One region of the Streptomyces sp. NBC_01304 genome, then DNA from elsewhere that is predicted to be linked to it. Evidence: riboswitches for the same ligand, from Rfam matches in the RefSeq annotation. Region 1 holds a riboswitch; the other holds the start of a gene.
The links. Region 1 has a riboswitch for S-adenosylmethionine ahead of thrC (threonine synthase). Riboswitches for the same ligand answer to the same signal wherever they lie in the genome.

Region 1 (14,823 bases):
GGTCGAGGACCTCACCGAACAGGACCTGGCCTTCGCGCCGGACTTCCAGGGGGCGGGCAAGGGCAAGCATCCGTACGGGCTGTGGCGGGTGAAGGGCGCGTACCTCGACGACCGCTGGAAGCACCAGGCCGACGACCGCGCGGACTACGCCTTCCTCACCCTCGAACCGGACGGGCAGGGGCGCAACGTCCAGGACGTGGTGGGTGGTTCGGTGCCCGACTTCACGTCCGGGTTCGACCGCGAGGTGACGGTGTACGGCTATCCCGACGCCGAGCACAACCCCGACAACCAGCAGATCTCCTGCCGCACCCGGACCTCGCAGGACGAGCAGCAGCCGTTCATGCTGAGCATCAAGTGCGGCGGATTCTGGGGCGGCACCAGCGGCAGCCCCTGGCTGACCGACTTCGCGGGACCGGGCCGCAGCGGCCGCATGATCGCGGTACTCAGCGGCGGCGAGACGGACGACGAGTCGACGGCGGTCCTCTTCGACGAGGCGACGAAGAAGGTGTACGAAACTGCGGTCAAGGCCGGCCAGGACGGCTAGGCCGGCGCCGGGCGTCCCTTGGGCCGCCGCAGCCCCGCCTCGGTGAGGAGCCGCACCACTTCCCGGCTCGACACCTCCACGGCCCCCGCCCGCACCGCATCCTCATACCGGTGCGAGGGCACGTCGTAGTGATCGCGCTCGAAGGCCCGCCGAGGACACCCCACCCGCTCGGCGAACGCGTGCAGCTCGTCGTACGACACGTCGCTGATCAAGTGGGACCACAGCCTGCCGTGCCCCGGCCAGGTCGCCGGGTCGATGTAGACCGTCACCGCGGAACCGTCCCGAGCGACCCCACCGCGGCCACCACGACCCCCGCCTCGCTGCACACCCAGTGCGGATCGGGCCCCAACTCGGGCTCCACATCGAGCGCATGGGGATCCCCGCTGCCGCACACGGGACACAGCGGCCAGCGACCCTGACGTTCGAGAAGCGCGTCCTGTACGTCCTGCGCGACGAGCCCCGCCACATAGCCGACCCCTTCGGGCCACTGCTCGACCCACCACCGGCGGTGCGCCACCGCGTCCTCGACGACGGAGACGACATCGGCCTCGGCTACATCGCCCGCCACCAGGTCGGCGAGCACGAGCGCGCGGGCCGCGTGCAGCGCCCGCTCCAGTGGGGAATCCATGCAGCCATTGTGCGCCCCAGCGGCACCAAGCCCGAAAGAGTCCCGTCTGTCCCCATCCGCCTCCTCCGCCTCCCCCGCCTCCCCCGCCTCCCACCCGCACCGGCACTGGTGCCGCGGCCGAAGGTCCTCGCCCCGCACGGGCCCTATGGACTCTTGACGACATAAGGAGACGGAAAATATCTTTCAGGCGTGAGCAATGACGTGAAGGAAATTTTCAGCGGGGCGGCCCCGCCCGCCCCGGCCGCGCTCGCTGCCAAGGTGCGGACCCTCGCTCCGTCCATGACCCGCTCGATGCAGCGGGTCGCCGAGGCCGTCGCCGGTGACCCCGCGGGCTGCGCGGCCCTGACCGTCACCGGGCTCGCCGAGCTCACCGGCACCAGCGAGGCGACCGTGGTCCGCACGGCACGCCTCCTCGGCTACCCCGGCTACCGGGACCTGCGGCTCGCGCTCGCCGGGCTCGCCGCCCAGCAGCAGTCGGGCCGGGCGCCCGCGGTGACCGCCGACATCGCCGTGGACGACCCGATCGCGGACGTCGTCGCGAAGCTCGCGTACGACGAGCAACAGACCCTCGCCGACACCGCCGCCGGCCTCGACATGAGCCAGCTCTCGGCCGCCGTCGCCGCCCTGGCCACCGCCCGCCGCGCGGAGATCTACGGCGTCGCCGCCTCCGGCCTGGTCGCCCAGGACCTGGCGCAGAAGCTGCTCCGCATCGGCCACATCGCGCACGCCCACTCCGACCCGCACCTGGCCGTGACGAACGCCGTGACCCTGAAGGCCAAGGACGTGGCCATCGCGATCACCCACTCCGGTTCGACGGGCGACGTCATCGAGCCGCTGCGGGTCGCCTTCGAGCACGGCGCGACGACGATCGCGATCACCGGCCGCCCGGACGGTCCGGTCTCGCAGTACGCCGACCACATATTGACCACTTCCACGGCCCGCGAGAGCGAACTCCGCCCGGCCGCGATGTCCTCCCGTACGTCCCAACTCCTGGTCGTGGACTGCCTGTTCGTCGGCGTCGCCCAGCGTACGTACGAGTCCGCGGCGCCCGCCCTCGCCGCGTCCTACGAGGCCCTCGCGCACCGCCACAGCCCACGCAGCAGCAACCGCTAGCCACCTCGCCCCAACCCCCCGCCGCACCCCGTACACGAAAGAGCCGCAACCCTCATGACCTCCACCACCCCTGACAACTACGGTGCGCTGCGCGCCCAGTTGGCCACCCTCACCACCGAGGCGTTCCGCCCTGAGCTCGCCGAGATCGACCGCCTCTCCACGCTGGAGATCGCCCGCACGATGAACGGCGAGGACGCCTCCGTCCCGACCGCGGTCGCCGAGCAGCTGCCCGCCATCTCCGCCGCGATCGACGCCACCGCCGAGCGGATGGCCCGCGGCGGCCGCCTGATCTACGCGGGCGCGGGCACGGCGGGCCGGCTCGGCGTGCTCGACGCGAGCGAGTGCCCGCCGACCTTCAACACGGACCCGTCCGAGGTGGTCGGCCTGATCGCGGGCGGGCCCACGGCGATGGTCACGGCGGTCGAGGGCGCCGAGGACTCCAAGGAGCTCGCGGCGGCCGACCTGGACTCCCTTTCCCTCACCCCCGACGACACGGTGGTGGGCATCTCCGCCTCCGGCCGCACCCCGTACGCGATCGGCGCGGTCGAGCATGCGCGGGCGGGCGGGGCGCTGACGATCGGCCTGTCCTGCAACGCGGACAGCGCGCTCGCGGCGGCGGCCGAGCACGGCATCGAGGTCGTGGTCGGGCCCGAACTCCTCACCGGATCCACCCGGTTGAAGGCGGGCACGGCCCAGAAGCTGGTCCTCAACATGCTCTCGACGATCACGATGATCCGCCTCGGCAAGACGTACGGGAACCTGATGGTCGACGTACGCGCCTCCAACGAAAAGCTCCAGGCCCGCTCACGCCGCATCGTGGCGCTGGCGACGGGGGCCTCCGACGAGGAGATCGAGGCGGCCCTCGCGGCGACGGACGGCGAGGTCAAGAACGCGATCCTCACGATCCTGGGCCAGGTGGACGGCCCCACGGCGGCCCAACTCCTCGCCGAGTCCAAGGGCCACCTCCGCGCGGCCTTGGCCTCTACCGACAACTAGCCCCGCGCGCTGTGGGCAGTCGTTCCGCACCGCACCGCTGTGGACAGTCGTTCCGCACCGCACCGCTGTGGGCAGTCGTTCCGCAGGGCGGAACGGGTGGGCACAGCCCGAAGGCGCCGAGTGCGCTGAACGTATGGCTAGCCCCGCCCACGTACAGCACGCGCTGAACGACAGCCCCGCCCAGCCAAAGCCACCGCACAAGCCCCCCGCACAGCAAGGCCGCACCACATGAGCACCGAGAACAAGAACCGCGACACCGCAGCCGCGATCCTCCCCCTCGTGGGCGGCGCAGCCAACGTCACCTCCATCGCCCACTGCATGACCAGGCTCCGCCTGACCCTGCGCGACCGCGCAAAGGTCCAGGACGAGGCCCTGAAGGCCCTCCCCGCCGTGATGGGCGTCGTCGAGGACGACACGTACCAGATCGTCCTGGGCCCGGGCACGGTAGCCCGAGTGACCCCGGAGTTCGAGCAGTTGGTCGAGGAGGGGAGGGCGACGGCCCACCCGACCTCCGCCGAAGACCTCGCGAAACAGGGCACAGCCCTGAAGGCGGCCCAGAAGGCCAAGAACGCCACCCCCTTCAAGCTCTTCCTGCGCCGCATCGCCAACATCTTCGTCCCCCTGATCCCCGCCCTGATCGGCTGCGGCATCATCGCCGGCTTCAACGGCCTCCTGGTCAACCTGGGTTGGCTCCCGACCGTGACCCCGGCCCTCGCCGCCATGGCCTCCGGCTTCATGGCCCTGATCGCGGTCTTCGTCGGCTTCAACACGGCGAAGGAATTCGGCGGCACCCCCATCCTCGGCGGAGCCGTCGCCGCGATCATCGTCTTCCCCGGCGTCGCGAACATCGAGGCCTTCGGCCAGAAGCTCTCCCCCGGCCAGGGCGGCGTCCTCGGCGCGCTCGGCGCCGCGGTCCTGGCGACGTACGTCGAGAAGTGGTGCAGGAAGTGGGTCCCGGAGGCGGTGGACGTCCTCGTCACGCCCACCCTCACGGTCCTGATCTCCGGCCTGGTCACGATCTTCGGCCTGATGTTCCTGGCGGGCGAGGTCTCCACGGGCATCGGCACGGCGGCCAACTGGCTCCTCGACAACACCGGCGCCTTCGCGGGCCTCGTCCTCGGCGCCTTCTTCCTGCCCCTGGTCATGCTGGGCCTGCACCAGGCCCTGATCCCCATCCACACCACGCTCATCGAGCAGCAGGGCTACACCGTCCTGCTGCCGGTCCTGGCGATGGCGGGCGCGGGCCAGGTCGGCTGCGCGATCGCGGTCTACCTCCGGCTGAAGCGGAACACCTCGATCCGTACGACCATCAAGTCGGCTCTCCCCGCAGGCTTCCTGGGCGTCGGCGAGCCCCTCATCTACGGCGTCTCGCTGCCCCTCGGCCGCCCCTTCATCACGGCGTGCGCGGGCGGCGCGGCGGGCGGCGCGTTCATCGGGATGTTCTCGATGCTGGGCGACAAGGTCGGCTCGACGGCCATCGGCCCGTCCGGCTGGGCCCTGTTCCCCCTCCTGGACGGCAACCACGGCCTGGGCACGACGATCGCGATCTACGCGGGCGGCCTGCTGGTCGGCTACACGGTGGGCTTCGTGGCGACGTACTTCTTCGGCTTCAGCAAGCAGATGCTGGCGGAGCTGAACGTGGCGGAGCCGTCTGCGGTCGCGGCGGCGCCGGCCGAGGAAAAGGCACCGGCGACGGTGTAAGCAGACACCCTCAAGCTCTCCTCAACTGCCGCTCCCCTCCCTTGCGTTACCCGTATGATCACCTCGCTTCGAGGGTCGACGGGGAGGACGGGGCGGCATGGGGGTTTCCGGAGTGTCAGGCCCGGCGCAGATCGGACCATTCCGGGTGGTGGCCGAGCTCGGACAGGGCGGTATGGGCCGGGTGCTCCTGGGCATCGCCCCCGACGGCCGCCTCGTCGCGGTCAAGCAGGTGCACGCCGAACTGGCCGGGGACGACGGCTTCCGGACCCGGTTCCGGCGCGAGGTAATGGCCTCCCGGCAGGTGTCCGGCGCCTACACCGCACCCGTGGTCGACGCCGACCCGGACGCGGCGACGCCGTGGTTCGCCGCGCAGTTCGTGGCGGGGCCCTCGCTGAGCCAGGCCCTGGACGCCGTGGGCGCGCTGCCGCTGGAGTCGAGCCGGCTGCTCGCGGCCGGGCTCGCGCAGGCGCTGGTCGACGTGCACCGGGCCGGACTCGTCCACCGGGACCTCAAGCCGTCCAACGTGCTGCTCGCCGAGGACGGCGTACGCGTCATCGACTTCGGCATCGCGCGGGCGGCGGAGGGGCAGACGAAGCTCACGCACACCGGCGTCATGGTGGGCTCGCCCCCGTTCATGGCCCCGGAGCAGGTGGACGGACGCCAACTGACCGCTGCCGCCGATGTGTTCTCGCTGGGCTCGACCCTCGTCATGGCCTGCACCGGAAGGCCGCCGTTCGCGGGCACCTCGGTGCCGGGCATCCTCTACAACGTCGCACACTCCGAGCCCGACCTGAGCGCGGTGCCGCCCGGCATGCTGACGCTGATCGAGCCGTGCCTGGCCAAGGATCCGGCGCAGCGTCCGTCCCCGCAGGACCTGCTCTCGATGATCGGGCCGGTGCGGCCCGCGGCGCGGCCGTGGCCGGAGGCGGTGCACCAACTCGCGCTCGCACAGCGGACCGAGATCGATCGGTACGTCACCGGGGCGGGCGGCAGCACGACGTTCACCGGCGCCGCGCCCCCTCATGCCGCACCTCCTCATGCCGCATCTCCTCATGCCCCAGCCACCGTTGCCTCGCCCGCCGATGCCGCCCCGTTCAGCCCCACAGCGCCCAGCGCCACCCCCTTCGGCCCCGCTTCCCCCCACCACGCCCCCACCATGACGGCGGCCGCCCAGGCCTCGCACCTGCCCGCCGCTCCCCCGCACCCGGCGTATCAGGGGTATCAAGGGCATCAGGGGTATCCGTCGCCACCCGCGCCCCCGCCCGCCCCCGGCTCACGGCGCAAGCGCCTCGCATGGATCGCCGGAGGATCCGTCGCCGCGCTGGCCACCGTCATCGCGCTGCTCGCGACGTTCCTGCCGCCGGAGTTGAACCCGTTCCACACGGAGGTCGTCCCGACGCCGGGCAACAAGCCGCTTTCCGAAGTCGCCGACAAGTTCACCGACCGCCCCGCGTCTTGCAAGGAGATCGCGGGTGAGGTGAAGGTGCCGGCCGAGTTCGCGCTCTTGCCCAACCAACCCGGCACCGAAGTCTCGGACCAGGAGGACTACGACGACAAGGCCCCTTACCAGGAGGGCCGCTGCATCTGGCAGAGCCGCTCCGGCGACAAGATCGACCTCACGTGGGACCGGTTCCGGACGGCGAAGGGCAAGACCGGCGCGGAGCGGTCGAAGAAGCACCACGAGGGCCTCTACATCACCGGCACCACCCACCGCGAGGACGTCGGGGCCGGCCAGGAGGCGTTCTGGCACGGCGACCCGAATCCCAGCAACTGTGTGCTGTACGTACGGGACGTCAACTTCAACGTGTTCCTCGCCGTGGAGGGCTCCGCCTACCCCAACGGCGACAAGTGCGAGGCCCTCGCCGTAGACGTCGCCAAGGGCACCTTCAAGGCGGCGGCGTGATGAAGCCACTGGGCCCGGCCGACCCGGCCACGGCCGGACCGTACCGGCTGCTCGCCGAGCTCGGCCAGGGCGGCATGGGCCGGGTGCTGCTCGGCGCCGCACCGGACGGCCGCCTCGTCGCGGTCAAGCAGGTGCACGCCCGGTTCGCCGCCGACGACGGGTTCCGCGCCCGCTTCCGCCGCGAGGTCGCCGCATCGCGCCAGGTGTCCGGCGCCTACACGGCGGCGGTCCTGGATGCCGACACCGAGGCCCAACTGCCTTGGCTGGCCTCGGCGTTCGTGGGCGGCCCGTCACTGGGCTCGGCGGTGGAGGACGCCGGGGTGCTGCCCGAGGCGGCGGTGCGCCGGCTCGCCGCGGGTCTGGCCACGGCACTGGTCGAGATCCACCGCGCCGGCATCGTCCACCGCGACCTCAAGCCGGAGAACGTGCTGCTCGCCGCGGACGGCGTACGCGTCATCGACTTCGGCATCGCCCGGGTCGCCGAGGGCGCGGAGGCCACCGCCCTCACCCACACCGGCTGGATGGTCGGCTCACCCTCCTTCATGTCGCCGGAGCAGGCGGAGGGCCAGGAACTCACCCCGGCGAGCGATGTGTTCGCGCTCGGCGCGGTCCTCGCGATGGCGGCCACCGGCGACAGCCCGTTCTCGGGCACCTCGATGGCGGGGACCCTCTACAACGTCGTCCACGCCGAGCCCGACCTGACGACGCTGCCGCCGGGGCTTGCCGCCCTCATCGGACCGTGCCTGGCCAAGGCCCCCGCCGACCGGCCGACCCCGCAGCAACTCCTCGCGCTCCTCGGCCCGATCACACCCGCCGAACGGCCCTGGCCGCCCTCGGTACACGGCCTGATCGCCACCCAGCAGACCGAGATCGACCGGCTGCTCGACGCCACGGACCGCGCCCCCGCCCCGGACCCGTACTCCCCCACCTGGGTCTCTCCCCCTGCTCCTGCTCCTGCTCCTGCTCCTGGCCCAGGCTTCGGGCCACCGCTGCCTTTCGCGGGTACGCCCCCACGCGGACGCAAAATGAAGATCACGGCCCTCGTGCTCGCGGGCGTGCTCGCCGTCGCGGGCATCGGCGTCGGCGCGTACGTACTGACGAATCGCGGCGACGACACGGACGCCTCGTCCGGGCCGCCCGACAAGTACACGAAGATCCCGACCTGCGCGGAGGCGGCCGGTCAACTGGGGCTGCCCGAGCGGGATAAGAACCAAGACTCGTCCGGAGACAGCACCAAGGCGGCGTCGACGGGCTGCACCTGGATGGGCACGCAGGATCTCGGGAACGGCTATGTCCTGGAGAACGCCTATACGCTCGCCCACGTCAGGTGGACCCTGGAGCGCACCGTCGGAGACGACAAGAACGCGACCGGCCTGCAGCGCGAGGAGTTCGCAGAGGACGCGGCCGACGGCACCCGCGACAGCGGACTCGGCATCGGCGACGAGGCGTACTGGGAAGGGAGCAACCCCGCCCCCGACGAGCACTGCGAACTGCGCGTGCGTGACGGCAACATGATCGTCTGGGTGAGACTGGGCGGCGACGAGCACCCGGAGTCGACCTGCAAGGCGGATGCCGCGGAGATTGCCCGCGCGGCCCTGGCGGCCATCCCGGACTGAGCTACCCAAACCAGCCCGTCCGGCGTTTGAGGCCGCCCAAACCAGCCCGTCCGGCGTTTGAGGACGAGCGCGAAGCGCGATGGGGGTCCGGGGGCACAGCCCCCGATCATTGACCCGCACCCACCCCAGCTCCGCAGGATTTAGGGAAGGGGCGGGGAGGGGCAAAAAACCGCGAGGGCGGCACCCTCCCCCGAAAGGGAAGGCACCGCCCTCGCGTACAGCCAGCGAGCTAGCTATGAACGCCCGATCCGCGAGGATCAGAAGTCCATGTCACCGCCCGGCATGCCACCCGGAGCACCGCCGGCAGCGGCCTTCTCCGGCTTGTCGGCGATGACGGCCTCGGTGGTGAGGAAGAGCGCAGCGATGGACGCGGCGTTCTGCAGAGCGGAACGCGTGACCTTCGCCGGGTCGATGATGCCCTCGGCGATCATGTCGACGTACTCACCGGTCGCGGCGTTCAGGCCGTGACCGACGGGCAGGTTGCGCACCTTCTCGACGATGACGCCACCCTCGAGACCACCGTTGACGGCGATCTGCTTGAGCGGGGCCTCAAGGGCGAGACGCACGGCGTTGGCGCCGGTCGCCTCGTCACCCGTGAGCTCGAGCTTCTCGAAGACCGAGGAGGCCTGCAGCAGGGCCACGCCACCACCGGCGACGATGCCCTCTTCGACGGCCGCCTTCGCGTTGCGAACGGCGTCCTCGATGCGGTGCTTGCGCTCCTTGAGCTCGACCTCGGTCGCGGCACCGGCCTTGATGACCGCCACGCCGCCGGCGAGCTTCGCGAGGCGCTCCTGGAGCTTCTCGCGGTCGTAGTCCGAGTCGGACTGCTCGATCTCGGCGCGGATCTGGTTGACCCGGCCGTTGACCTGGTCGCTGTCACCGGCACCGTCGACGATGGTGGTCTCGTCCTTGGTGATGACGACCTTGCGGGCACGGCCCAGAAGGTCGACGGTCGCGTTCTCGAGCTTGAGACCGACCTCCTCGGAGATGACCTCGCCACCCGTGAGGATCGCGATGTCGTTCAGCATCGCCTTGCGGCGGTCGCCGAAGCCCGGAGCCTTGACGGCGACGGACTTGAAGGTGCCCTTGATCTTGTTGACGACCAGGGTGGAGAGCGCCTCGCCCTCGATGTCCTCGGCGATGATCAGCAGCGGCTTACCCGACTGCATGACCTTCTCGAGGAGCGGGATCAGGTCCTTGACGGAGCCGATCTTCGAGTTGGCGATCAGGATGTACGGGTCGTCGAGGACGGCCTCCATACGCTCCATGTCGGTGGCGAAGTACGCCGAGATGTAGCCCTTGTCGAAGCGCATGCCCTCGGTGAGCTCCAGCTCCAGACCGAAGGTCTGGGCCTCCTCGACCGTGATGACGCCTTCCTTGCCGACCTTGTCCATCGCCTCGGCGATGAGCTCGCCGATCTGGGTGTCGGCGGCGGAGATGGAGGCCGTCGAAGCGATCTGCTCCTTGGTCTCCACGTCCTTGGCCTGCTCGAGCAGGGCGCCCGAGACGGCCTCGACGGCCTTCTCGATGCCGCGCTTGAGGGCCATCGGGTTGGCACCGGCGGCCACGTTGCGCAGGCCCTCGCGGACGAGCGCCTGGGCGAGAACGGTGGCGGTGGTCGTACCGTCGCCGGCGACGTCGTCCGTCTTCTTGGCGACTTCCTTGACCAGCTCGGCGCCGATCTTCTCGTACGGGTCCTCGAGCTCGATCTCCTTGGCGATGGAAACACCATCGTTGGTGATCGTGGGGGCGCCCCACTTCTTCTCGAGGACGACGTTGCGGCCCTTGGGGCCAAGGGTGACCTTGACGGCGTCGGCGAGCTGGTTCATCCCGCGCTCGAGACCGCGCCGTGCCTCCTCGTCGAACGCGATGATCTTGGCCATGTGAAGTGGTCCTCCCGGACAGGGGTGGATTGCTCCGGATCGTGTCGGCGCCCGCGACGGACGGCCTGCATCCCTTGTGGTTCCTTGCCCCACCCGGTCTGCGGACCTCACCGGCCCGATCCAAGTCGTGAAGAGTGAGAGTTTGTCACTCTCACTCGTAGAGTGCTAACGCCAATGATTAGCACTCGCCTATGCCGAGTGCAAGCGAGTCTCGAAGATCCCCAGCTCAGAGGGGTCCGGACACAACAGACCCCGGACACAGCGGAGGGTCCGCACCCCTATGGGATGCGGACCCTCCGTCACGTCGTTGCAGAAGCGCGCCGGCGCGATCTAGGCTGCTACGCGGACCATGTCCGCCTGCGGCCCCTTCTGGCCCTGCGAGATCTCGAATTCAACTCGCTGACCCTCTTCAAGGGTGCGGTATCCGTCCATCTGGATCGCGCTGTAGTGGACGAATACATCCGCACCACCGTCGACCGCGATGAAGCCGTACCCCTTCTCCGCGTTGAACCACTTGACGGTGCCCTGAGCCATGCCTAACTCCCCTATTACTGGCCCTTGCACAGATCCGCACTTCGCGGATCCGGGTCAGACCTCACCCCCCGACAGGTGGGGGTGTGCGCCGGAACGCGTCGACCGCCGCTGAATGTATCTGTCCAACTGCCGTCTGCAACAGGTCAATCGGACGAGAATTCTGGGCACGCCTGATCGGTAATATGTGGAGAATTTGGCCCGACTCAGGGCAACTCGGGCCTGACAAAGGGAATGAATAGCGCAAATAGCGTGAGCACTTTGGCTACTTCTCACCGTGCACGCGGAGAGTTCTCATATGCTCCCGGCACTCTCCATGCACGCTCTGCGCCAATGGCGAACCTGTATTCCCAACTGTACCGCGCTCAACCATGCAGAATTGCCCCCTCCACTTCTCGTGGAGAGGGCAATTCGGATAACTGAGGGTGATCAGCAACCGCCGGCGACCGCGGGGATGATCGAGACGCCCGCACCGTCCGGGGTCGCGGTGGCGAGGCCCTGCTCGAAGCGGACGTCGTCGTCGTTCACGTACACGTTCACGAAGCGACGCAGCTTGCCCTGGTCGTCCAGGACGCGGGCGGCGATCCCGGAGTGGTTCTTCTCCAGGTCGGCGATGACATCGGCGAGGGTGGCCCCCTCGGCCGCGACCTCGGCCCGGCCGCCGGTGTAGGTGCGCAGGATGGTGGGGATGCGGACGTTCACGCTCATGGTGTTCACCTGTCTAGATCCAGCCCGTCCGGCGTTTGAGGACATCTTTTGAAGCCGGCGGCAGCCTTACGGGAAGGGGCGGGGTGGGGGAAAAATCAGCTGTCGAGACCAGCCGCACGGAACGCGTCCAGCGAAGGCTTGATCACGGCAGTGGCCTGCGAGGTCTCGGCAACGGCGTCGAGGGTCTTGAGCCCGTCACCCGTGTTCAGCACGACCGTCGTGAGGGTCGGGTCGATGAGCCCGGCCTCGACCAGCTTCTTGGTCACGCCCACCGTCACACCACCGGCGGTCTCCGCGAAGATCCCCTCGGTCCGGGCGAGCAGCTTGACCGCCTCGACGACCTGCTCGTCGTTCACGTCCTCGATCGCACCACCCGTGCGGCGCGCGATGTCCAGGACGTACGGACCGTCCGCCGGGTTGCCGATCGCGAGGGACTTGGCGATGGTGTTCGGCTTCTGCGGCCGTACGACGTCGTGGCCGGCCTTGAAGGCGACGGACACCGGCGAGCAGCCCTCGGCCTGGGCACCGAAGATCTTGTACGGCTTGTCCTCGACGAGGCCCAGCTTGATGAGCTCCTGCAGACCCTTGTCGATCTTCGTGAGCTGGGAGCCCGAGGCGATCGGGATGACCAGCTGGTCGGGCAGCTGCCAGCCGAGCTGCTCGCAGATCTCGTACGCGAGGGTCTTGGAGCCCTCGCCGTAGTACGGGCGCAGATTGACGTTGACGAAGCCCCAGCCCTCGCCCAGCGGGTCGCCGATGAGCTCGGAGCAGAAGCGGTTCACGTCGTCGTAGTTGCCGTCGATGGCGACGAGCTCGCCGCCGTACACCGCGGCGCTGACGACCTTGCCCTGCTCCAGGTCGTGCGGGATGAAGACGCAGGAGCGGAATCCGGCGCGGGCGGCCGCGGCGCCGACGGCACCCGCGAGGTTGCCCGTGGAGGAGCAGGAGAGCGTGGTGAATCCGAAGGCGCGGGCGGCCTCGAGGGCCTGGGCGACGACGCGGTCCTTGAAGGAGTGCGTCGGGTTGCCGGAGTCGTCCTTGACGAACAACTTGCCCGGCTCGACGCCGAGTTCGCGCCCGAGGTTGTCGGCCTTGACCAGCTTGGTCCAGCCCGGGTTCAGGTTCGGCTTGTCGGTGACGTCCGCGGGGACGGGCAGGAGCGGCGCGTAGCGCCAGATGTTCTCCGGGCCGGACTCGATCTTCTTGCGCAGCGCCTCGGGGTCACCGACGGGGAGGTCGTACGCGACCTCGAGCGGGCCGAAACACAGTTCACAGGCGAAAATGGGACCGAGCGCGAAGCGCTCGCCGCATTCGCGACAGGAGAGTCCGGAGGCAGGTCCGAGATCGACGGTGTTCGCAGCGCCTTCGACGGAGGTCGTAGCGGCTTCAACAGTCTGTACAGCCATGATGGCGAGGCCCTTTCTCCTCATCTTCCTCATGGCGAACGTCGCCATGAGACGGATTTGGCACCTTCCCGAGTCAGGGCCTCGCGTCGCGCAGCGAGTACTGACTGGAGGGTTGCCGGGGCTTCAACGGGCCGTTTCCCTCTGCCCCTCTGGATGAGCGGTATTCGGTTGTCAGCAGGGACCCCCGGCATGCGGTGGTCATCTGCGTTGTTCAAGACTGTAACCGAAGGCCCCAACCGTTGAGATAGTCGTCCGAACCGCGAGATGGATCACACCGGACCACACCGGACCACACCCCTGGGAGTAGGCAGACGTGCTGGAAGAGGTGGAGCGCTGGCTCGAGAAGCGCTCCTGGTCGGCAGCTGACCGCCCGCTTGCGCAGGTCATCGCGGCCAAGCGCGGCACGACGGTGAGCGTCGTGCTGCCCGCGCTGAACGAGGAGGAGACGGTCGGCGACATCGTCCGGACGATCCGGAGCGAGCTGATGACGCCCGCCGCTCCGCTGGTCGACGAACTGGTCGTACTCGACTCGGGCTCCACCGACGGCACCGCGAAGATCGCGGCCGAGGCCGGGGCGCGGGTGGTTGCGCGGGACTCGGTACTGCCCCGGATACCGGCCGTGCCCGGCAAGGGCGAGGTGCTGTGGCGCTCGCTCATGGTCACCGGCGGTGACATCGTCTGCTTCGTCGACGCGGACCTGAAGGACTTCTCGCCCGACTTCGTCTCGGGGATCGTGGGCCCGCTGCTCACCGACCCCGAGGTGCAGTTCGTCAAGGCGATGTACGACCGCCCGCTGGGGGACGCCCCCGGTCAGGGCGGCCGGGTCACCGAGCTGGTGGCCCGCCCGCTGCTCAATCTCCACTGGCCCCAACTCGCCGGATTCGTCCAGCCGTTGGGCGGCGAGTACGCGGCCCGCCGGGAGCTCCTCGAGCGGCTGCCGTTCCCCGTCGGGTACGGCGTCGAGCTGGGCCTGCTCGTCGACGCCCTGCACACCGTGGGCCTGGACGCTCTCGCGCAGGTCGACGTGGGGGTCAGGAAGCACCGGCACCAGGACGGGCAGGCGCTGGGGCGGATGGCCGCGGCGATCTACCGCACCGCCCAGCTGCGGCTCTCCCGAGGTCATCTCGTACGGCCCGCGCTCACCCAGTTCGAGCGGGGCGAGGACGGCTTCGTACCACAGACGCATCCCGTGGATACGGAAGAGCGGCCTCCGATGCGCGATATCAGTGAGTACGCGGCGCGTCGCGCTGCATAGGCTAGGCAATTCGGAGCATTTGTCTAGCTTTACCACTTATGTGGCTCAGACATCAGACAGGAAGGCCGCGGCGCCGCAGCGCCGCTACCCGGATCGCCGGTGCGGCGATCGCCCTCGCAACCGCCATCACCGGCCTGGGTGCGGCGAACCCCGCGTCGGCGGAGGTGATCGAGCCCTTCGCGAAGCGCTACGACGAATCCCTCTACGGGGACTTCAAGACCATCGGCAACACGGTCCTCGACTGCCCGACCAGCCCGCCCGACGTGGTCGCCGCCTGCAAGGAGACCCAGGCGGCCCAGGGCACCAAGAACAACAACAACTTCGTCGAGCGGCGCATCAACGCCTCCAGCCTGACGGGCACCTTCGACTCCAGCACCGGCCAGGTGACCATCCCGCCCGGCGCGAAGGTCGACTACGCGCGCCTCTTCTGGGGCGGCAACGCCGGCACGCACCGCTTCGGCAGGACCGTGCGGAACATCTGTGACCTCAACCGCGAGGGCAACCTGCCGGTCGACTACGCTCCCGGCGACCCGCTCACC
Region 2 (14,823 bases), 1.8 Mb from region 1:
TAGTGCGCGGGCAGCTCCGCCCAGGGCACCGACCCGGTGAAGCGGACCGAGTCGGCGACTCCCGTCTCGGCGGCCAGCTTGCGCAGGTCGTTCTCGTACGGCCCGCCGCCGACGATCAAGAGCACCGCGTCCGGCACCTCGGCAAGGATCGCCGGCATCGCCTCGATCAACGTGTCCTGCCCCTTGCGCGGCACAAGGCGGGACACACACACCACCACGGGCCGGTCGCTGAGCCCGAGCCGCTCCCGCACCTCGGCGCCGCCCGACCCCGGGTGGAAGGTCTTCTCGTCCACGCCGGGCGGCAGTTGGGCCATCCGCGCGGCAGCCTCAGGGCTGAGTGCCGAGGCGATCCGGGACCGCGTGTACTCGCCGAGATAGGTGATGGTGTCGGTCGACTCGCCGATCCGGCGCAGGAGTTGCCGGGCCGCGGGCAGCTGCGCCCAGCCCGCCTCGTGCCCGTGCGTGGTGGCGACGAGCCGCGTCGCGCCCGCCTTGCGCAGCGCGGGCGCCATCAGGCCGAGCGGCGCGGCCGCCCCGAACCACACCGACGTACAGCCGTGTTCCTTGAGCAGCCCCACGGCCCGACGCGTGACACGGGGCGTCGGAAGCAGCATGGTCGTGCGGTCGCGCACGACGGTGAAGGGCTGCTCCGCGTCGAAGGCACGGGTCGCCTCGACGCCCTCGCGGCTGCGCTTCCAGGTGGAGGCGTAGACGACGAACTGCTCGGGGTCCAGGCGCAGCGCCATGTTGTGCAGGAAGGCCTGGATGCCGCCGGGGCGGGGCGGGAAGTCGTTGGTCACGATCAGGGTCTTGTGCATCGCCACCGACAGTACCGGGCGGCAGCGGACGGCACCCAACGGCCGCGCCTCACGCCGACGCCGAGGGGTCCCCGGCATCATGACGTCCGCCAAGCGCGTACTAATCGGACGAGGTAACTCATGGCGGGCGCAAGGGGCGTAAGGCTCGATACAGCGGACAGCGGGATCCTCGCGACGTGGGTCGCCACCAGAGCCCTGTTGCTGCTCTGCGTCTTCAAGGTGTTCACGCTCCCGGGCCCGGACGTCACCAGCGATGTCGAGGTCATCTACCAGGGCTGGTTCGAGATCCTGCGCACAGGAACGTTCCCGCTCGACGACGTCACCTGGCAGTACCCGCCGGCGGCCGCGCTCGCCGTGCTCGCCCCGGGCGCGCTGCCGTTCCTCGCCTACACGTCCGCCTTCTTCGTCCTCACCCTCCTGTGCGACGCCGCCGTCCTCGGCTTCCTCCGGTACGCGGGCGGGCGCCCCGGCAAGCAGCGGACGGGCGCCTGGGTCTGGGTCGGGGGCGTGCCGCTGCTCGGGCCGACGGCCTATGCGCGGTACGACCTGCTGGTCACGGCGGTCGCGGTCCTGGGCCTGCTCGCGGGCGCCCGCCGGGCCCGCACGATGGGGGCGCTCGCGGGGTTCGGGGCGCTGCTCAAGATGTGGCCGGTGCTGCTCCTGATCGGCACGCCACAGGGGCGGGCCACGCGCCGGTCCTGGGTGGTGGCGGCCGCGACGGCGGGTGGCCTGCTCGTCGCCTTCACGGCGGCGATGCCGGGGGCGCTCGCCTTCCTGGACTTCCAGCGGGACCGGGGCACCGAGGTCGAGTCCCTGGGCGCCCTGGTGTTCCACGTCGCGCGGCACTTCGGCTGGCAGGGCTGGATGCAGCTCAACTACGGCTCGGTGGAATTCCTCGGCCCGTACGTCCCGTTGGTGAGCGCCCTCGCCCAGGGCCTTTCGGTGCTCGCCTTCGGCTGGCTGCTGCTGTGGCGGCTCAGGGCGCGGGCGTGGGCGCCGAGCACGCCGTGCGACGCGGCGTTCGCGGCGGTGCTGCTGTTCACCGCCACGAGCCGGGTGATCAGCCCGCAGTACCTGCTGTGGCTGGTGGGGCTCGCGGCGGTGTGCCTGACGTTCCGGGCCGGGCGGATGACGCGGCCGGCGGTCCTGGTCCTGGGTGCCACCGCGGTGACGTTCCTGGAGTTCCCGCTCTTCTTCTCGCACGTGGCGGTCAGCGATCCGCTGGGCGTCACGCTTCTGCTCGTACGCAACGGGCTCCTGGCCGCCGCGGCCCTGATCGCCTGCCGCACCCTGTGGCGGCAGACGGTCACCGAGCCGCGCCTGAGCGAGCGCCGGGTGCCCGCTCAGGCCGCCCGGGACAGCGCCCTGCTCGGCTCCTGACGCGGGACGCGCCGCAGCAGGAGCCCCAGTGCGGCGCACTGGACGGCCATCGCGAGCGCCATCGCCAGGCACACCCCGGGCAGCCCGAGCCCCGACAGGGCGTACGCGAGCGGGAGTTGGAGCACCGCCCCGAGCACGGTGATCCGCAGCAGCGCCGGACCCCTGCCGCTGCCCTCGAAGACGCCGCCGAGCGCGATGAAGCAGGACAGCAGGATCAGGTACGGGCCCAGGCAGCGCAGGAACACCGCCCCCGCCCCGGCCACTTCGGGCGCCGCCCCGAAGGCCCGCAGCACCACGGGCGCGCCCACCAGTAGCAGCCCCGCCGCTCCGACACCCAGCGCGCCGGACACCGTCAGGACCTGTCGCCCGATGGCCCGCCGCTCGTCGCGGCCGGCCCCGAGTGTGTGCGCGGTGTGGAGGGACGCCGCCTGCCGCACCGCGTAGAACGCCATCGTGGCGACGTACATCGCCTTGGTCGCGATCCCGTACGCGGCCAAGGACGTGGCCCCGAGCCGCCCCACGACCCCGACCAGCGCGAGCGTCGCCGCCATCCGCACCAGGAAGTCGGCCCCCAGCAGCAGCCCGGTCCGCAGCGTCCGGCGCGCCGCCGCGAAGCCCCCGCGCCCCACCCGCAGCAGCCCCCGCCTGCGCAGCACCAGGATCCCCGCGCACAGCGCCACCGCCCGGCCGATCACGGTGGCGAGGGCCGCGCCCCGGATGCCGTACGCCTGGATCAGCAGCGGATCGAGCACCAGGATCAGCCCGTTGGCCAGGAACGCGAGCCGCATCGGCGTCCGGGTGTCGCCCGCCCCCTTGAGCACGCCGTCGAGCTGGATCTGCGCGAAGTACACGGCCATGCCCGGCAGCGAGATCGCGAAGTACCCGGCCACGAGCGCCACTTCGGGCCCCGCCGATCCCCCGAGCACGAGCCGGGCGAGCGGCTCCCGCACCAGGAACCCGCCGCAGGCCACGACCGGCGCGAGCACGCCGCACAGCACCCAGCCGCCGCGCACCGCCGAGCGCAGCGCCCCGGGATCGCCCGCCCCGCGCGCCCGCGCGACCAGCACGGTCGTGCCCGAGGCGGCGATCAGGGCCACCCCGAGCAGCAGGTTCTCCACGTTCGTCGCGACCGCCACCGCGGCGACGGACGGGCCGCCGAGCCGGGCCACCCAGACCATGTTGATGATCCCGGCGGCGACCCCCGCGAGGAGCTCGAAGTAGACCGGATACGCCAGCGCGACAAGCCGCTTGCGGTGCTCGGCACCTGTCATGACTCCCCCTCGTCACCCGATACCTCGATTCGAGGTACCACGAACAGAGGTATCATGCCGGTACGCCGCCGACAAGGCCGAGAAGAGGGAGGCGCGACGAGTGCTGGAGCTGACGATCCTGGGCTTCCTGTACGAACACCCCCTGCACGGATACGAGTTGAAGGCCCGCATCCAAGGCCTCAGCGGCCACGTCCGCCCGGTCAGCGACGGCGCCCTCTACCCGGCCCTGACCCGCCTGGTGAAGGCGGGCAAGCTCGACCAGCGCACCGAGCCGGGCACCGGCGCGGCGCCCCGCCGCATCCTCTCCCTCACCGATGCCGGCAGGGCCGCCCTCCTCGACCACCTGCGCCACCCCAAGGACGCCGACATCACCGACGGCCAGCGCTTCTTCACGCTGCTCGCCTTCCTCGGCCACCTCCCGTCACGGGCCGAGCAGGCCGCGGTCCTGCGCCGCCGCCAGGAGTTCCTGAACGCGCCGGCCAGCTTCTTCTACGAGGAGGGCAGGCCGGTACGCGCCGAGGACGAGCCCGACCTCTTCCGGCAGGGCATGCTGCGGATCGCCAGAGCGACCGGGAACGCCGAGAAGAAGTGGCTCACCGAAGCGATCGCCACGCTGGAATCCTGAGACCCGGGCCTCAGCCGATCCCCGACCCCAACTCCGCCCGCAGATAGGCCTGCCAGCGCGCCCGGAACTTCTCCGGCGACGTCTTCAGCACGTCCCGCAGCGCACCCTCGACCGCGCCCGCCCGCCGCTTGTGCCCGCCGACCGCCCGGTAGAAGTCGATCAACTGCCGCTCGCCCCACTGCTCGGCGATCATCCGGCAGGCCAGCCAGCCGCCCTCGTAGGCCTGCGCGAGCTTCCCCGCGTCCCCGGCGAACCCGAAGTCGTCGTCCCCCGGCAGCGCGTCCGGTGCCTCCCCGCGCTGCACCGCGCGCCGCAGCTCGGGCGCCGCCTGCACGGCCGTGCGGCCCGAACCCCGGTAGCCCACCCAGTCCGCGAAGCCCTCCGAGAGCCACAGCGGCGTCGCGGCGGAGGTCGCGGCCCGGGTCGCCACATGGGTCGTCTCATGGGTGAGCACGACCTGCTTGCCGAAGTCGCCGAGCACGTCGTACGCGTCCGGGTTGACGATGATCCGGTCCGCGGGGGCCTTGTTCGAACCGCCCGCCTCCCCCGTGGTCACCGCGGCGATGCCCTGGTAACTCGCGGCCGACGCCCCGAGCAGCCCCGCCATCCCGTCCACCGAACCGGGCACGAGCACCACCACGCGCCGCGCCCAGTCCGGCCCCCAGGCGTCCTGCACGGCGGGCACCGCACGGTCGGCCAGATCCGCATAGCCGCGCAGCTGCTCCGCGGAACGGCCGACGCCGAGGACGAGGCTGCGTTCACCGCGTACCGCCGTCACCTCGCCCTGCTCCCACAGCTGCTGCGTGGCCTTGTCGGCGGGGCGCTCGGCGGCCACGTACCAGCGGCCGCCACGGCGCTCCAGATCGAGGGTGCGCGACGCGACGACGGGGGCACGGTCGTAGCCGTCGAGGCGGTAGCGGAGCTGGACCGCGGCCGTCGCCCTGGTGCCCTTACGCGTCAGGTGGTCCAGCTGGTAGTCCCACGAACTCAGCGGGACCTGCTCGAGGTTCTCGAAGGCCTCGTCGCGGCGGGCCAGGGGTCCCGAGTCGGTGGCCCGGTAGGCCGCCCCGTCCCGGTCGAGCACCGCGTCGGCGCGCCGGTCGAGCAGCCGCTGGACGGCGGTGGAATCGCGGTCCGGGGGCTTCTCGGCGGAACAGGAGGTGCCGAGCAGCAGGACGCTCAGACAGAGCCCTGCTGCTCCTGCACGCACCCGCCACCGGCCAGACATGTGCTCGATCGTACGAGGTCCGGGCCGGGGTTCGACCCGATCGGCGGGGGACTCGCGATCAGACGCGGGTGACCGAGGAGATCGGCATCATGCCCACCGGGTCGTAGCGCACCGGCGCCCCGGGGTAGGGCGCGTGGACCACTTGGCCGTTGCCCATGTACATCCCGATGTGGCTGGCGTCGTCGCGGTACGCCACGAGGTCGCCGGGCTGCGCCTCGGAGAGGGACACCTGCTGCCCGGCGTACCGCTGCGCCTGCGAGGTGCGCGGCAGGCCGACGCCCGCCTGGCCGTAGGCCCACTGGGTCAGGCCCGAACAGTCGAAGCCGGAGGGCCCGCTCGCGCCCCACACGTAGGGCCGCCCGACCGCCTGCCGCGCCGCGGCGATGGCCGCCGCGGCCCGCGCCGAGGAGGGCACTCCGCCGATCGCGGGCATGTCAGGGCGGCCGGAGCGCGAGGCCCGGTCGTAGGCCGCGCGGGCCTCGGAGGGCAGCGAGTTGAGCAGCCGCTGGGCCTCGGCGAGCTTGCGCTCCACGGACCGCTTCTGGGTCGCGACCATGGTGCGGGACCGCTCCAGCTCGGCGAGCTTGCGGGTCGCCTCGGCGCGCTCCTGGTCGAGCATGCGCTGGGCCTGCTGCAGACCGGCCAGTTCACCGGCGTGCCGGGAGCTGATCCGGTCCAGGGTCGAGGCCTTGGCCAGGTAGCTGTCCGGGTTCTCGGAGAGCATCAGGGCGAGCGTCGGGTCGATGCCGCCCGAGCGGTACTGGGCCCCGGCGAGCGAACCGAGCGCGCCCCGCATGGTGTTGAGGCGCTCCTGCCCGCGGGCCACGCTGTCCTTGGCCGCGGAGACCTGGCGGCGCAGCTGGTCGGCGCGCTCGTCGGCCTTGTTGTACGTCTCGGTCGCGCGCTCCGCCTGCTCGTAGAGCCGGTCCACCTTGGACCGGGTCTCGGACGCGGTGTCACCCGGGTCCGCGGTGGCCGGTGCGGCGCCGAGCGCGGCCGCGGCGGTGGCCGCCGCGGCGGACAGGACGGTGACGCGGGTGCTCCGGTCGGATCCGATGAGGCCGATCAGACCGGCGGACTGCGAAGGACGGCGATGGGACGCCACGGGCAGCCGCTCCCTTCCGCTGACAGGTCCCCCGACAGCTCGGGGGAATCAGCGGCAGACAGTAGCCGTACGACTACGAGGCGACCAAAGACCCCGGCATGCGTACAAACGGCCGCCCCGCCGTCGACGCAGGTCGGCAGCGGCCCCGGGGGTCAGCACACGATCCTCGAATTCGCCCGTTCGGAGGGCATGTTGACGGGCATACGAAACCCCCTCGACGGGGAAGCCGAGGGGGTTCGTACGCACTCCGGTGGGTCCGTCAGACGCGGACGCCGAACTGGAACGGCATGTTGTTGATCGACTCATAGCGCACGCTGGCACCGGGCTTGGGGGCGTGCAGCACCTGGCCGTTGCCCGCGTAGAGGCCGACGTGGTGCAGGTCGCCGTAGAAGAGCACCAGGTCGCCGACCTGGAGTTGGCTCTGCGATATGCGGGTGCCGTAGTTGGCCTGGGCCTGCGAGGTCCGCGGTATGGAGGCGCCGGCCTGGCCGTACGCCCACGAGGTGAGGCCGGAGCAGTCGAAGGAGCCGGGGCCGGTGGCGCCGTAGACGTACGGCGTACCTATCTTGCTCTGGGCAGCGGCGAAGGCGTCACCCGCGACACCCTTGCCCGTGCCCACCTTGCCGAGGTCGGCCCGGTCGCCCGCGTCGCGGCTTGCGCGGTCCTCGGCGGCGGCCATGGCCGCGCGCTCCTTGGCGGTCAGGGTGTTGAGCAGCTTCTGCGCCTCGGCGAGCTTGCCCTGGACTTCCTTCTTCTTGTCGCCCAGTTCCTTGCGGGTGTCCTCGAGGTCCTTGAGCTTGTCCGCGGCCTCGGCGCGCTGCTGTGCGAGCGTGCGCTGCTTGGACTGGATCTTCTTCAGGGACTCGGCCTGCTTGCCCGTCAGCTGGTCGAGCGAGGAGGCCTTGTCGAGGAAGGTGTCCGGGTCCGAGGAGAGGAAGAGCTGCACGGAGGGGTCGATGCCGCCGGTCCGGTACTGGGCGCTGGCCAGCGAACCGATGCTGTCGCGCAGGGTGTTGAGCTCGTCCTGGCCGCGGGCGACCTTGTCCTGCAGGTTGCCGACCTGGTCCTCGAGCTTGTCCTGCTGCTCCTTGGCCCCGTTGTACTTCTCGGTGGCCTGCTCCGCCTCTTCGTAGAGCTTGTCGACCTTCGCCTTCACTTCCTTCTTGGAAGGCTTCGGGTCCGCGTGCGCGGCCTGCGAGGTGAGGGCCACGGCAGCGGCGGCAGTCGCGGTGAGCACGGTCACGCGGGTGCGGCTCGGCTGCTTCGGTCGACGGTGGGACGCCACGAAGGCGGCTCCTTCTTCCTCGGCCGCCTACCGAGCCCCGGTCTGCTGAGCTGGTGGGCGGGACCCTCGCCGCCACCCCTAATGGGTGATCAACCGAGCGAAGGTTCGAGCCCAGACATTAGTGACCGAGTTGTGATCGTTCAAATCTCGGCGGGAAAAATCTCGCCGCCGGGCGCATCTTTTACCAACAACGCACAGGCCGTGATGACCACTTGACGCTACGTCGCGTGAAGGTCTCGCGAAATCGGGCATACCGCCCAGGAGTTGACTACTTGCCCATTAGCGTCACGGAAGCTACCTGATCAGCCGCGCGTGAGCCGCTTGATCAGCCGCGCGTGAGCCGCTTCAGGAGCACGGCGGACGCCACCGGTCGCGCCCCCGCCTTCGCGATCCCGTCGGCGACCTCGCGGTCGGTCGAGACGACCGTGACGGGCCGGCCCGGCGGCTCGGCGCGGACCAGCTGACGGATCAACTCGTCGGCCGTGACACCCGCCTTGGAGAACAGCACCCGCACCCCGCGCGGCGGGGCGAGCAGCACCGGGGCGGCCAGCTCCGCGCCGTCGAAGACACAGGTGACCTCGGCGCCCGTCTGGGCCGCGAGGGCGGACAGCGAGCCGAGCAGGCGCAGCCGCTGCTTCTCCAACGGCATGGTCGGATAACCGGTCTTGGTGACGTTGTAGCCGTCCACGACGAGATGGGCCTGCGGCAGCGCGAGCAGCTGGTCCAGGATCGCCGGGTCGTTCTCGGACAGGGCGCGGGCCGCGATGTCCTTGGGGCTCATCCGCCCCGGCTCGACCGCGTCCACCGTCTCGGCGGGCCGCACCGACACAGGCGGCAGGGCGAGTTCGCGGCGCAGCCCCTGGGCCGACTCGAGCACCGTGTCGAGCAGCAGCCGGACCCGCATGTCCTCGATCGAGCGGCCCTCGCGCACCGCCTTGCGGCTGGCCTCGAGCGCCGCCTCGGCCTCGCTGAGGCGGGCCTTGAGCCGTCGTGTCTCGCTGTCGGCGGCCGACAGCTGGGTCTGGCTCTCGGCGCGCACGGCCTCGACCTCGGCGAGGGCCTTCCGGGCGGCCGCCTCGCCGCGCTTGGCGTCGCTGAGGGCCCCGCGCAGCTTGCGGTGAAGCGATTCGGCTTCCTTCTTCACCGACTCCAGCTCCGCGCGCAGCCGTTCGGTCTCGGTACGGGTCTGACCGCGCGCCTCGGCCAGTTCGGCGCGCAGCCGCTCCAGCTCGACCTTGGTCTCCTCGCCGACCCGCTCGGCGTCGGCACGCTGAGCCTCCTCGCCCGCGGCGGTCACGAGCTTGACCCAGCCGGCCGGGCGCAGCACATAGGCCGCGGCCGCCACATCGAGCGGATCCGCGGCCGGCGGCGGCGCACCGGAGTCGAGGGCCCCGGTCAGCTCCGACTGGGCCGCTCTGAGGCGTTCGCCGATGCGCTGACGGAAGAGCGGGTCGGTCTCCAGGGCCGCCGCCATGGCGTTGCCGGCGAACTTCAGGCGCCTGGTGGGGGTGAACCGTGCGTACTGGCGCAGCTGCGCGGGCAGTTCGGACACCGTCAGCCCGCCGAAGCCGTCCGAGACGATCTGCACGACCCGGCGGCGTACGCCTTCGGGCAGCGGGCGGTCGAGTGCCTCGGCCGCGTCGGACGCCTCGTGCGCCTCTGCGACCTCGGACGCCTCCGCGGCATCGGACACCTCTGCGGCGCCAGGGGCCGCTACGGCATCGCGCGTCCCGGCGGAGCCGTCGGCCGCACCGGCGGCCGGCTCACCGCTGCCACCTTGTGGAACCGCCTCCACAATCGGTCACCCCTTGCTGTGCGGGCCGGCTCCCTCAGGAGCCCGCGCCCGGCCTGTCCACGAGTTCCACCTGGTCCATGGCGTTGCACCAGCGGCAGCGCACCGACTCGATGGTCTCACTGACCACCTCGCGCTCCTCGACCTTCGGGTCTCCGGCCAGGTCGAGATGGACGTACTCCACCACCTTGGAGGACCGCGTCACGTCGAAACGCGTGAGATTGCCACACAGCGTGCAGCGCCACCGGGTCTCGGCGGTCGGCAGGGGAACCGTCATGGTCGCAGTGCGCCTTTCTCGTATTCCGTACCCGCTGTGTCGCGTATTCCGTACCCGCTGTATATCGGGTTTCCAGCGCTGGTACTCCCCGTAACCCTACGGCCTGCCGAAGCGCCTCATGGACGCCACCGGCACGGCGAGGCGGTCTATACGGATGGGTCCCGTTACGTCAGGATCTGTTCATGATCGATAAGCCGCGCCCCCTGGTGACGTACGGCCTGATCGTCCTGTGCTGTGCCGCCTTCCTGCTCTCCCCCGCCGCCGGCTTCAACCCCGTGTACGGCACGGGCGAGCACCTCGTGGCCGCCCAGCGCGCCTACTTCGAGCGCTGGGGCGTGATCCCCGCCGAACTGCTCGCCGGCTCACCGCGCGCGGCCCTCACCCCGGTCACCGCCCTGTTCGTGCACGGCAGCTGGCTGCATCTGCTCGGCAACATGCTCTTTCTGTACGTCTTCGGGGCGATGACCGAGCAGCGCATGGGCCACGTCGAATTCGCCCTCTTCTACCTGGGCTGCGGCGCGCTGGCCCTTCTGGTGTACGCCATCGCCAACGCGGACTCCGAACAGACCCTGGTCGGCGCCTCGGGCGCGATCTCGGCGGTGCTCGGCGCGTTCCTCTACCTCTTCCCGAAGGCCCGCGTCACGAGCCTGTTCCCCTTCCTCTTCTTTCTGCCGCTGCGCTTTCCCGCGTGGCTGGTGCTGCCCTTCTGGGTCGCCCTGCAGTGGCTGGCGGCGCAGCGGGCCACGAGCGGCCCGGGTGTCGCCTATCTGGCCCACCTGGCGGGCTTCTCGCTCGGCTTCCTCTACGCATGGGGGCGGTATCTGCGTACGGCTAAAGTGAAAGTCCAAGGGACGGCCACCGAGGGAGACAGCCAGCCGTGATCACCGCGATCGTGCTCATCAAGACCAGCGTCGACCGGATCCCGGAGATCGCCGAGTCGATCTCCTCGCTGGAAAGCGTCAGCGAGGTGTTCTCCGTGACCGGTACGTACGACCTGATCGCCATGGTCCGCGTCACGGCCCACGACGACCTGGCGGACGTCATCCCGGGTCAGATCAGCAAGATCCCCGGCGTCCAGGCCACGGACACCCATGTCTCGTTCCGGACCTACTCGCAGCACGACCTGGAGGCCGCGTTCGCGATCGGCCTCGACTCCTGACCTCTGCGCACTGATGCCCCAACGAGTCGTACTCGTTGGGGCATCCGTGCGTTGAGGCCGGTTCGGGTCCGTCAGGCGGAGGTGTCCGGGACGCAACGGCCGTCCTCGGTGCGGTAGTTCCAGCGGGCGCCGTCGCGGACGAGCTCACCGACGGCGCGCACGAAACGCTCGACGTGCTCGTCGGGGGTGCCCGCGCCGAAGCTCACGCGGATCGCGTTCAGCGACTTCTCGCCGGGCGCGGCCTCCGGGGCGCCGCACTCGCCCTGCTCCTGCGGGTCGCTGCCGAGCAGGGTGCGCACCAGCGGGTGGGCGCAGAACAGGCCGTCGCGTACGCCGATGCCGTACTCCGCGGAGAGCGCGGCAGCGAAGTGCGAGCTGTTCCAGCCCTCGACGACGAAGGAGATGACGCCGACGCGCGGCGCGTCGTCGCCGAAGAGCGAGAGCACCTTGACCTCGGGCACCTCGGCGAGCCCCGCCCGGACCTTCGCGATGAGCTGCTGCTCGCGCGCCACGAGCGAGTCGAAGCCGGCCTCGGTGAGGGCCTTGCAGGCGGAGGCGATGGAGTACGCGCCGATGACGTTCGGCGAACCGGCCTCGTGGCGGGCCGCGGTGGTGTGCCACTCGACGTCCACGCCGCCGTCGGTGCGGCGCGCCACGGCCTTGGAGGCGCCGCCGCCCGCGAGGTACGGCTCGGCCTCCTGCAGCCAGTCGGCACGGCCCGCGAGGACGCCGGAGCCGAAGGGCGCGTAGATCTTGTGGCCGGAGAAGGCGACCCAGTCGACGTCCAACTCGCTTACCGAGACCGGGTGGTGGGGCGCGAGCTGCGCGGCGTCGAGCACGATCCGGGCGCCGTGCGCGTGCGCGGCGGCGGCCAGTTCCTTGACGGGCCACAGCTCGCCGGTGACGTTCGAGGCGCCGGTGACGCACACGAGCGCCGGGCCGTACGGGTCGCGGTCGGCGAGCGCGCGCTCCAACGTCTCGACGGCCTGCTGCGGGGTGCGCGGCGCGTTCAGGTAGGTGACGCGGGCGTCCTGCCAGGGCAGCAGCGAGGCGTGGTGCTCGGTCTCGAAGACGAAGACCTGGCAGTCGGCGGGCAGCGCGGCGGCGAGCAGGTTGAGCGAGTCGGTGGTGGAGCGGGTGAAGACGAGCTGGTCGCCGGGGCGGCAGCCGAGGAACTCCTCGATCGTCTTGCGGGCGTTCTCGAAGAGGTCGGTGGAGAGCTGCGAGAGGTAGCCGGCGCCGCGGTGCACGCTGCCGTAGTAGGGCGCGTACGCCGCCACGTCGTCCCACACCCGCTGCAGGGCCGGCGCGCTGGCCGCGTAGTCGAGCGCCGCGTAGGTCACTTCGCCGCCGGTGACAAGCGGGACGGTGACATCGCGGCCGAGGACCGCGAGCGGCTCGCCACAGGCGGGCTCCGCGGAGTCGACGCAGGCGGCAGCGGAGGTGGCAGAGGTGGAAACAGACATGGCGAACTCCCGTGTGAGGCAGGCGAATTCGCTGCACCGGGGGCTGCGGAGCCACGCGCCGGCGCAGGAACTGAAGAGAGAAAAGGGTGTGCGGAAAAGGGGCTTTGAAAGCCCTATCGCATTCGCTTGCTCACGAGACTGCTCCCTTGAGGACCAGGACCCCAGGGTGTGCAGGGGTCCGCGCTTGCCGCAGACCTCGCTGCCTACGGCCTGGTCTTCACCCGGGGCACCCCGCCACGGACGGAGGGTTGCCGGACAGCGGGCCGGGGCCTTAACCGCTGTCACTCATGACCTGTGCAGCATCTTGCCAGAAGATCTTGCACGCGCAAGGCGCAGTCCATAATCCGGACTGCGCCCTGCGTCACACGGTGCTGAGGTTTCAGGCGTTGCTGGCCGCCACCCACCGGTCCAGCGCCCGCTTGGCAGCCCCCGAGTCGATGGCCTCGGCGGCCTTGGCGATACCGGCCCTGATCTGCTCGGCCAGCGGCGCGTCGGTCGGCGCCAGGGCGACGAGCGCCGCCGCCGAGTTGAGCAGCACCGCCTCACGCACCGGCCCGGTCTCCCCCGCGAGCAACCGCCGGGCCACGTCCGCGTTGTACGAGGCGTCCGCGCCCCGAAGCGCGTCCACGGGCACGATGTCGAGCCCCACGTCCCGCGGGTCGAAGGCCTCCTCGCGCACCGCCCCGTCCCGCACGACCCATACCCGCGACGTCGCGGTCGTGGTCAGCTCGTCCAGGCCGTCGTCGCCGCGGAACACCAGCGCGCTGGAGCCGCGTTCGGCGAGCACTCCGGCGACGATGGGCGCCATCCGGGCGTCGGCGACGCCGGTCGCCTGCGCCTTGACGCGGGCCGGATTGGTCAGCGGGCCGAGGAAGTTGAAGGTCGTCCGGATCCCCAACTCCTTGCGGGCCGCGGCCACATGACGCAGCGCGGGGTGGAACTTCACCGCGAAGCAGAAGGTGATCCCGGCTTCCTCTGCGACCTCGGCGACGCGCTGCGGGGTGAGCTCCAGATTGACGCCGAGCTTCTCCAGGACGTCGGAGGCACCGCTCGCGCTGGAGGCCGCGCGGTTGCCGTGCTTGACGACCTTGGCTCCGGTGCCGGCCACGACGATCGCGGACATGGTGGAGATGTTGACGGTCTTGGCGCCGTCCCCGCCGGTGCCGACGATGTCGACGCTCGGCCCGGGCACCTCGATGGTCCGGGCGTGCGCGTACATGGTGCGTACGAGACCGGAAATCTCCTGCACCGTCTCGCCCTTGGCCCTGAGCGCCACCGCGAACCCGGCGATCTGGGCGTCGGTCGCCTCGCCGCGCATGATGCGGTCCATCGCCCAGGCGGTGTCGTCGGCGCTCTGGTCCCGGCCGTCGAGCAGGCCGTTGAGTACGTCGGGCCAGGTACGGCCCGCCGCGTGGTCGCCTCCAGCGGGGGTCGCAGCGCTCATGGCAGCTCCTGGTCTCGTACGGCATGAAGTGTCCCGCTCAGCCTAGCCGCGCCCGGCGACAGCAAAGGGCCCCGTCCAACGAATGGACGGGGCCCCGAGCTGTGGCGAACAGGTACTGCGGGTGACGCAGGTGCTGCTAGCGGCGATCAGTGGTGGCCGTGGCCACTGGTGATCTCCTTGTACTCCTCGGTGGTGGGCTTGGGGATCTGGTTGTCCTCCCCGTAGTAGCCCTGCGAGAGCTTGGCACGCAGCTTCTCCGTGCCCTTCACCTTGCGCTCGACACCGTTCTCGTCGACCGTCGGGCCGATCTCGACCGGCTTGTACTGCTCGTGCGCCGTGAGGGTGTGCAGCTTCTCCGCGTCGAGCGGCTCGTGCACCTCGATGAACTCACCGTGCGGCAGGCGCTTGATGATGCCGGACTCGCGTCCGTGCAGCACCTTGTCCTTGTCGCGCCGCTGCAGACCCATGCAGATCCGCTTGGTGGCGATGAACGCGATGACCGGTCCGACGAAGAAGAAGATCCGGACGAACCAGGTGATCGAGTTCAGCGACAGGTGGAAGTGCGTGGCCCAGAGGTCGTTTCCACCACCGACGAGCATGATCATGTACGCCGTGATCCAGGCGACGCCGAACGCGGTACGCGTCGGGGCGTTGCGCGGACGGTCCAGGATGTGGTGCTCGCGCTTGTCCCCGGTGACCCAGGACTCGATGAACGGGTAGACCGCGAGCGCGACCAGGACCAGCGGGAAGATCGCCAGCGGGATCATCACGCCAAGGACCAGCGTGTGGCCCCAGGCGTTGATCTCCCAGCCCGGCATCACACGGATCAGGCCTTCGGCGAAGCCCATGTACCAGTCGGGCTGGGCGCCGGTGGACACCTGGTCCGGGCGGTACGGGCCGAGCGCCCAGATCGGGTTGATCGAGGCGATCGCCGCGATGACCGCGATGACACCGAAGACCAGGAAGAAGAAGC

Region 2: another riboswitch for S-adenosylmethionine. It lies ahead of OG430_RS35140 (aminotransferase class V-fold PLP-dependent enzyme); the one in region 1 lies ahead of thrC (threonine synthase).

What each region holds. Positions count from the first base shown of each region.
Region 1 is NZ_CP109055.1:6,126,968-6,141,790, reverse strand. Features, by position in the region: gene OG430_RS27425 (trypsin-like serine peptidase) at 1-544, shown strand, start outside; gene OG430_RS27420 (DUF4031 domain-containing protein) at 541-813, opposite strand; gene OG430_RS27415 (hypothetical protein) at 810-1,172, opposite strand; gene OG430_RS27410 (MurR/RpiR family transcriptional regulator) at 1,362-2,285, shown strand; gene murQ (N-acetylmuramic acid 6-phosphate etherase) at 2,340-3,281, shown strand; gene OG430_RS27400 (PTS transporter subunit EIIC) at 3,510-4,982, shown strand; gene OG430_RS27395 (serine/threonine-protein kinase) at 5,131-6,885, shown strand; gene OG430_RS27390 (serine/threonine-protein kinase) at 6,885-8,501, shown strand; gene groL (chaperonin GroEL) at 8,759-10,384, opposite strand; gene OG430_RS27380 (cold-shock protein) at 10,715-10,918, opposite strand; gene OG430_RS27375 (MoaD/ThiS family protein) at 11,345-11,623, opposite strand; gene thrC (threonine synthase) at 11,719-13,029, opposite strand; SAM riboswitch class I at 13,047-13,189, opposite strand; gene OG430_RS27365 (glucosyl-3-phosphoglycerate synthase) at 13,343-14,284, shown strand; gene OG430_RS27360 (DUF7927 domain-containing protein) at 14,323-14,823, shown strand, end outside.
Region 2 is NZ_CP109055.1:7,909,640-7,924,462, reverse strand. Features, by position in the region: gene OG430_RS35195 (glycosyltransferase family 4 protein) at 1-818, opposite strand, end outside; gene OG430_RS35190 (glycosyltransferase 87 family protein) at 939-2,198, shown strand; gene OG430_RS35185 (MATE family efflux transporter) at 2,162-3,469, opposite strand; gene OG430_RS35180 (PadR family transcriptional regulator) at 3,570-4,094, shown strand; gene OG430_RS35175 (hypothetical protein) at 4,105-5,322, opposite strand; gene OG430_RS35170 (NlpC/P60 family protein) at 5,381-6,427, opposite strand; gene OG430_RS35165 (C40 family peptidase) at 6,687-7,712, opposite strand; gene OG430_RS35160 (NYN domain-containing protein) at 8,038-9,405, opposite strand; gene OG430_RS35155 (hypothetical protein) at 9,542-9,781, opposite strand; gene OG430_RS35150 (rhomboid family intramembrane serine protease) at 9,964-10,662, shown strand; gene OG430_RS35145 (Lrp/AsnC family transcriptional regulator) at 10,659-10,940, shown strand; gene OG430_RS35140 (aminotransferase class V-fold PLP-dependent enzyme) at 11,012-12,406, opposite strand; SAM riboswitch class IV at 12,582-12,699, opposite strand; gene trpD (anthranilate phosphoribosyltransferase) at 12,786-13,850, opposite strand; gene qcrB (cytochrome bc1 complex cytochrome b subunit) at 13,997-14,823, opposite strand, start outside.